Linked DNA regions of Novipirellula caenicola. The protein of the gene in region 2 interacts with the protein of the main gene of each other region in a pairwise test. Links are inferred from orthologs where the notes say so. Each region holds a gene or a part of one and is shown on either strand. Other genes may lie near its edges.

Region 1 (3,577 bases), on a different replicon or contig from region 2:
GGTGGCGTCCCCGCAACGCGGCTAGCGCCCGAGCCGACGTTTGGACGGCGATCAAATCCGCCGTGCTGAGCGTCTGTTTTCGGTTCCGCAGCGCGCCCACCAATCCAGTCAACAAGGGTTGGTGGTCAAACGGTTCGTCGCGATTTCGTTGCGTCCAAGCGTGATGGTAAAATCCCGGACTGGGCATCCCCGCGTTGTAACCGGTTAGATTGTCGAGCCGTTCGTAGGAATAGGTTGTCAACGCGATTCCGCGATCGATGATGGCCGCGATCACTTGCTGTGCCGCTTCACTCGGAGGCGGATCATCGATTCCTGCACACGCGTAGCCTTCGTTTCGAGCCAGCAACGCACTGCTGTGAAAACCGCCGGTCACGACCAAGGTCTGGCCACGGGTTTGTTTGGACGTCGCCGCGATTTGGGCTGCCATAAACGCTTCGCGTCGACGGTCGCTAACACTCACGCTGGGTTCCCACGTGCGAATGTTCCAGCACAATGAATGAGTGCGACGTACATAATCCGCTGGCTCAAGCGTCTGATGCGACTCAATCAGCCGGTCCCAAAGATCGTCAAAATCTTCGACTTGCAGCCGCTCGCACAACGCGTTGACGTAGCGTCCACGACGCAGTTCGGCGTCGGCATAACGGTGTGACGCACGTTCATCGCCGGCACTTTCTGACCACGGCAGATCGATAAAACGGACCTCGGCATCGATGCGATGCCCGTGCTGGATCGCGATCCATTCCGGTGAATATTCACAAAATGGATAGTACACCCCTTGGTGCGTCAGCTCGGTTTCGGCTTGCTCGTCGCGGGCCGCCACTCCGGCTCGAAAATAGCTGTAGATCGCGATCGGCAACTGATGGTCGAGCAGCAGTTCGCCAAGGTGTTCGTTGTAGTCGCTCGGCCCTTCGATCAACACCGCGGTTGGGCGGAGTGTTTCGATCAGCTGAGCGATCAACATGGCACATGCCGGGCTGTGGTGACGGACGGGGAAATAGACCACGTCCGCTGTGGTATCACACAGCCGATCGATCAGCGGTTGATCATCCGGTGCTGGATCGCGGTTTGGCATCCGACGCTATCTTCTTTTCAAAAATCCGTGTGCGAGTTGTCGAGGAGTGATTCACGCAGAGCTCAAGTCAGTTCATCACGAGCATCAAAGAAGTCCTTCCATCGACCGTGCTTGCGTTTCTTGATCACATGGTCGAAATAGTGCCGGACTTTTTTCAGGTCGTCGGGATTGTCCTTCAGCACGCTGCCGACCAAATGGCGAACCAAATGAGTCGGTTCGATTTTGCCGTCGGCGTAATAATACGCATGCACGCCGGCGGCATAGGCCGTGCCGACCGCTTCGGCAGTACTGAGTACGGTGGTCGGTGGATCGATGCCTTGACCTTCGATCGTTTTGCCTTGGCGAAGTTCACGAAACGTGGTGACCAACAATTCGGTCAAATCTTGATCGATCGTCACCGGGACTTGCGAGCGATCGAGATTACGGTTGGTTTCCCGCTGGACCAATTGCATCTCTTCGCCGATATCGGCAATCGGATGCACCGTTTCGAAATTGAATCGCCGTTTCAGCGCCGCACTCATCTCGTTGACTCCGCGGTCACGCGTGTTCGCAGTGGCAATCACATTGAAACCAGCTCGTGCGTACAAGCTGCGACTTTGTTCGGGCAATTCAGGGATCGCCATCACGCGGTCGCTGAGCACCGACAACAGCACGTCTTGGATTTCCAAAGCACAACGCGTGATCTCTTCGAACCGAACCAATTTTCCATGCGTCATCCCCAAGTACAGCGGCGCAGGTACGAGCGAATTCTCACACGGCCCTTCCGCGACCAATAATGCATAGTTCCACGAATAACGGATGTTGTCTTCGGTGGTCCCCGCACTGCCTTGGATTGTCAGCGTCGAATCGCCGCTGATCGCTGCGGTCAACAACTCGCTCAAGTAACTTTTGGCGGTCCCCGGTTCACCGATCAACATCAGTCCGCGGTTGGTAGCCAGCGAGACGATACACCGTTCCAGGAACGCACGCCGCCCGACAAATTTAGGTGGTCGGCCTTGTGACGCGTCGCCCAAGACAAACGACAACACCGCACGCGGCGACATCTGCCAACCCGGCGGTTTCGGATCGTCCGCCGAGGCACTGGCCAATTCGGCAAGTTCGTCGGCAAACAAGACCTCCGCCGGAGGACGTTGCTGCGACGCGGACGCTCCGTTTGATTCGCCCTGCAATTTTCGGGAACCCGCTTTTTTCTTGGCCATCGCTATTTTGCTTTCGATTTCAGCACGTGAAGATCCGCCATGACTTCGCTGAGCACGATCGGGGAAACTTCACTTAGTTTGAGCGGTTTTTCGCTGCCCCAGCCATATCCCGACGGATCCCGCATGCCTTTGCAAAAGTGAATCGTTTCGGTCTTTAACATTTCATCGGGATCGATGTATCCCATGCCCACCACGCCATCGTAGTGCACGACCGCAGTGACATCCGCCGAGGGAAATTGTTTGGAATGCTCGTCAAAGCAACCTCCATCCATGGCCACCCCACGGACCCAACCGAGTTTTTCCAGCGTGAACACCATCGTCGGTGCTGCCAACGACAGTCCCGAGAATCGATCAAGTTGCCTGGTTTTCTCTTCGCCTTTTTCCAACCGATAGATTTCGCGTCCGAGCTGTGGAAAGGGAGTGATGATTTCGTAATCGCTTAACACTTCGCCCCACGTGCTGCGCTCGTCTTCGGAAAGATCCAAGGGATGCATCAGCCCGATCTGATCCGCCTTGTCGATCGCGACCGTGGCGTCGTTGGCATCGGCATAGTCACGTTCCTCGGTGACGCGGAACAGGCCCAAGCGATTGCCTTTGGCGTCGAACGAGCCCCAAATCAATTTCTGTACCAAGTGCGTCATCAAGGGATGTTTGACCAGCAGAGATTCAAAATCGTCGACCGACCAACGACGACCGGTGACCATCGCTTGCTCGAGTCGTCCGGCCTGCAGCGTGGCGACCTCTTTGATTTGCTTTTTGATTAGCTTCCATTCGCTGAGCGATTCGTTAGCGATCGTTTCATCATCCTTCGCTGCTGGTTTGGGCATGTTGGGGCGTATCTTGCCCGCCTCGTCGCGGACCATCGGTTTGAGATCGCCGCCTAGTACAAACGAGAACGATCGTGAGCCAAAGGAGAACTCGCGTCGTCCCATTTCATCGAGACCGCAATCGGGGATCACCCGGTCTTCGAGTTCCGCGCGAGTCATTCCCTTTTCTTTGGCAATGTCTTCGACAAACGCGGCTGCTTTGGTTTTGAGTCCCTTGAATTTCAATTTCTGAGCGACCCCGGACAACTGCATCAGCGCCGTGTTGGTGCCGACACCTCGCAAACACTCCAACCCAAAGACGGCTCGAGCGTGTTGGCTTTCCCCAGGCCAAACGCGGACCATCGGAGTCAATTTCATCACGCAACCATCGTCGCCGATGTGGCCGATGGTCCCCATCGCCCATTTGTTTTTTGAGACCGATCCGTCTTCTTGCCAAAGTTCAAACAATCGCCATGCAAACGCATCACGCACGCCTTTGT
Region 2 (3,516 bases):
CCAAGCGTGTGATCGAACGTGACATTCAAGCGGTTGTAAATGCGATTGATCTCGTCCTTACAATGCGGCAAGAACTTAGTCCACAACGCAATGTTTTCGCTGTCGCCTTGATGCAGCTTGACAGTCTCTTGAAGCACCGCGTTGTCGACATCCGGATGTGCATTGGCTTTCGCCAGCAAGTCGGGATCGCTTTCGACCGCTTCGATTTTTTCACGGAGTGATTCGGCTTGCGATTGAAGTGCTTCGACTTTCTTCTTGGCCGATGCCAAGGTCTTTTTCGCCTGTTTCTGAGCCTTCGGTTCGCCGGCGTCTTGCAGCGATTGTTCTGCTGCGGTGACTTCGGATTTTGCTTCGTTCAATTGCGACGGAATCTGCTCAACCGCTCGCTTGGCTTTTCGATACTCGATCAATTGATTGACCAATCGATAAAGTGCTGCGAGTTCGGCGACCGGATTTTTGTCAACTTTCTCCGGATCCCCAAAATGTTTGTAACCGTAGATGATGATCCCAAATTGAGTTCCCCAATCCCCAAGATGGTTGTCGGTGATTACGTCGTGGCCGAGAAAGGCCAACGTTCGCGCGATCGCGTCGCCAATCACGGTGCTGCGGATATGCCCGACATGCATCGGTTTAGCCACGTTGGGTGACGAAAAATCGACAATCACTTTGCGTTTGGGGTCGGCGACCGAGACCAAGCAACGGGGGTCGGTCAGCATCTCCGAGAGCGACTGCAGCAAGAACGAATCTTTTAACCGCAAGTTGATGAACCCAGGCCCCGCAATTTCCGGCGGTTCACACACCGCGTCGAGATCCAGTTTCTCGACAATTTCGGACGCCAATTCACGCGGATTCTTGCCGATCTGTTTCGACAACGGCATCGCACAGTTCGCTTGGTAATCCCCAAACTTTGGATCGTTGGTCGAACGGATCATCGATGCGAACGGACTCGGGTCTTCAACGAACGATTTGAGTGCCTCAGCGAAACGAACACTGAACTGATTCGGGAGATGCATCGTGCAAAATTCCAGCCAAGTAGCGAAGGGAAAGTTGGAAGCGTGCGGCCATTAAAAACCGCAGCGAGATGGGAAGCGTGTTTGAGCTCTGCCTATTCAATAGCAATGACGTGATCTTCGCGGCACGAACTCGCGTCCGGCGATCCCAGTAACGTGATTTTCGTAACGTGATGCTGATCACAACGGGTCGTGATTACCCTGGATCGTGATCGAAACGCACGTTCACAGGCTCAAAGCTTGGCCTGGACTCGATCAAGCTTGGCGAACCAACACGGTCATCGCGTTAGGCGTTCGGCTTCAGACCTAATTCTTCGAGCGGGATGGGTTTGCCGTCGGCCCACAGCGATTCGAGATCGTAGTAGTCGCGGGTTTCTTCGTCGAACAAGTGGATCACGACGCTGCCGTAGTCCAGCACAATCCAATGACTGTCCTGGTATCCTTCGATGCCCAAACGTTGATCGCCGAGCGTTTTTTCCAAAACATCGTCGATTTGTTCGCTGATCGCGTGCAATTGACGCCGGCTCGACCCGGTCGCGATCACGAACAGGTCAAATTCGGCGGTTTGTCCGCAAACGTCCAAAACCATCACGTCTTGGCCTTTGTTTTCCAACGCCACCTTGGCGGCGGCGGTTGCCAGTTTGCGGCTGTATTCGACTCCGTGAGGCCGAATGGCCCGCGAAGGCTGAGACATCGGATTTTTTGGCGCAGCGTCTTCCGGCGGAGTCGTTTTACTCGCGTTTTCGCTTGAATCGGGCTTCGGGAGGGAGGCGTCAGCGTCGGGGGCGGTATCGTTAGCTTTTTCTGTCATAGCCCGAAGTTTAATGGTTTTCAAAATTCTGTCACGCACCACAAGGGTAAAACGGAGTGAATATGGACCGGATTATGCACACCGCTGCTGGCCTCACCCTAATCCTGACACCTCCGCCCCACCCTCGTTCGCCTAATTTATCGAAAAATCGAGCAACTCGGCATCCTCGAAAGTCTCACCGGCCGTATCCCCAAAGCGTTCGTCAGTCCCCATTCGCCCTCGAAATTCTCCTCGTTGCTGAATCGCAGCCGCCATTTTCCGCCGCTGCCATACCGATCCGTTCCCCCTTCCAAAATCGGAACTTCTGGATCATCGCTCGATGTTTCGCACCGAGCCGGAATGAAATGAGTTTCATGCCAGCAGCGGTCGGACCGACGTGGGATCTGCCCAGCACCTCCGGCAATGCAGCCGGGTCACCATCCGGGAAGCGAGACGTGGGATCGCTGTGAAACTCGACGTCACGGGATTTCTCGCGAGGGTGCTGTAAGGTTCGCGGCGGATGGTCCGTCTGCTTGTCAATCACCACCTTGCTCAATGGACAACCAGGCAACGCTCTTGCGGTGGTGTCCAGTGGACCTGTAGCACGTACTTTCGTATTCAGCCTCATTCGCAGAGATCCCCCGATGAACGATTCATGCTCAAGTACCCTCCTGTTGTTATCGCTCGTCGTCGCATGTGCGAGCGGGTGCAGCGCAGCAGCCGGCTTTGGGTTTGGCCGCACCGTTTCAAACGATCAAACTGGGGTGGTAGAGCCAACCGAACAGATCCAGCCAAACGCGATAGCGGACTCGCAAGCCACGGAGTCAACCGAGCCGATCGCCGCTGCCAACACAACCGCCGCTGAACAACCAGTTACCCCCGTCTCGGCAACCGATTCGGCCACAAGCACATCAGCGACCTTGGCGAGTTTGAAAACAACGTCTGCTACCAAGCGACCCGCAATGATGATATTGCCAAGCAGCGGTGATCTCGACGCCGTGCTGGCCGAAGCCGACGGCAACGTGTTGTTGGACTTCTATGCCGATTGGTGTGGTCCGTGCCGCAAGCAGAGCGAAATCCTGCACGAATTAGAATCGACTGCTGCCGAACACAACACCTTGATCGTGAAAATCGATGTCGACGAACACAAACAGATCGCTCGCGAAATGCAGGTCTCGAGTCTGCCGACGTTGGTGATGGTCAAGGATGGCGAGATCGTCAAGCGAGAATCCGGAATCACTCGCAAAGGCGAACTCGTCCACTGGATGCGATGATTTTTCATTGCAGCACCATTCCCCCCGCTGCACCACGACTCGAGACCAATGCGCCGGACATGCGCAGCGGGATCGTTACCCGCCATTGGGAATGCGTTGCGCGACGAGCCAGACTTCGCATTGGCCCAGGTGAGGATCGTCGGGTTCTTGTTTGCGCATCGCATCACGAATTCGTAACGCAGCGGCTAAATCCTGGACAAGTCCATAACGGTTAACGTCCTCAGCAGTGAACGCCTCGGGGATTGGGCCGCAATTGGTGAGCGTGCTGTTGCCGAAATAGGAATCCATGATGTCGTAACCACAGAATGTGAAACCAGCCGGTATGGATTCCGAACCGTCTGGGTGTTCGTGTGCTGCAATCAGTTGATGCAACAAGGGATCAAGCGGTTGACGATTGAGCAAATAGTCGCCGTCGCGGAACAGTTCAGTGCGAAAGTCCTCG

What was found. The genes of interacting proteins can lie anywhere in the genome.
Region 1: the proteins of rsfS (region 2) and ABEA92_RS14420 interact in binary tests that used the Escherichia coli proteins (3 or more experiments, as listed by UniProt). The link is inferred for Novipirellula caenicola from one-to-one orthologs.

What each region holds. Positions count from the first base shown.
Region 1 is NZ_BAABRO010000006.1:149,324-152,900, forward strand. What follows is about bases 204-3,097. They hold ABEA92_RS14420 (ATP-binding protein), read right to left. Parts: upstream 2,272-3,097; coding sequence 1,135-2,271; downstream 204-1,134. Other genes in these bases: ABEA92_RS14415 (DUF5682 family protein), read right to left, coding at 204-1,072; ABEA92_RS14425 (WGR and DUF4132 domain-containing protein), read right to left, coding at 2,274-3,097. Outside these bases: more of ABEA92_RS14415, read right to left, coding at 1-203; more of ABEA92_RS14425, read right to left, coding at 3,098-3,577.
Region 2 is NZ_BAABRO010000001.1:43,505-47,020, forward strand. Bases 1-2,833 are described here. They hold rsfS (ribosome silencing factor), read right to left. Parts: upstream 1,705-2,833; coding sequence 1,297-1,704; downstream 1-1,296. Other genes in these bases: argS (arginine--tRNA ligase), read right to left, coding at 1-1,013; ABEA92_RS00165 (thioredoxin domain-containing protein), read left to right, coding at 2,445-2,833. In the rest of the region: more of ABEA92_RS00165, read left to right, coding at 2,834-3,074; ABEA92_RS00170 (hypothetical protein), read right to left, coding at 3,150-3,516. UniProt on the Escherichia coli protein: Functions as a ribosomal silencing factor. Interacts with ribosomal protein uL14 (rplN), blocking formation of intersubunit bridge B8.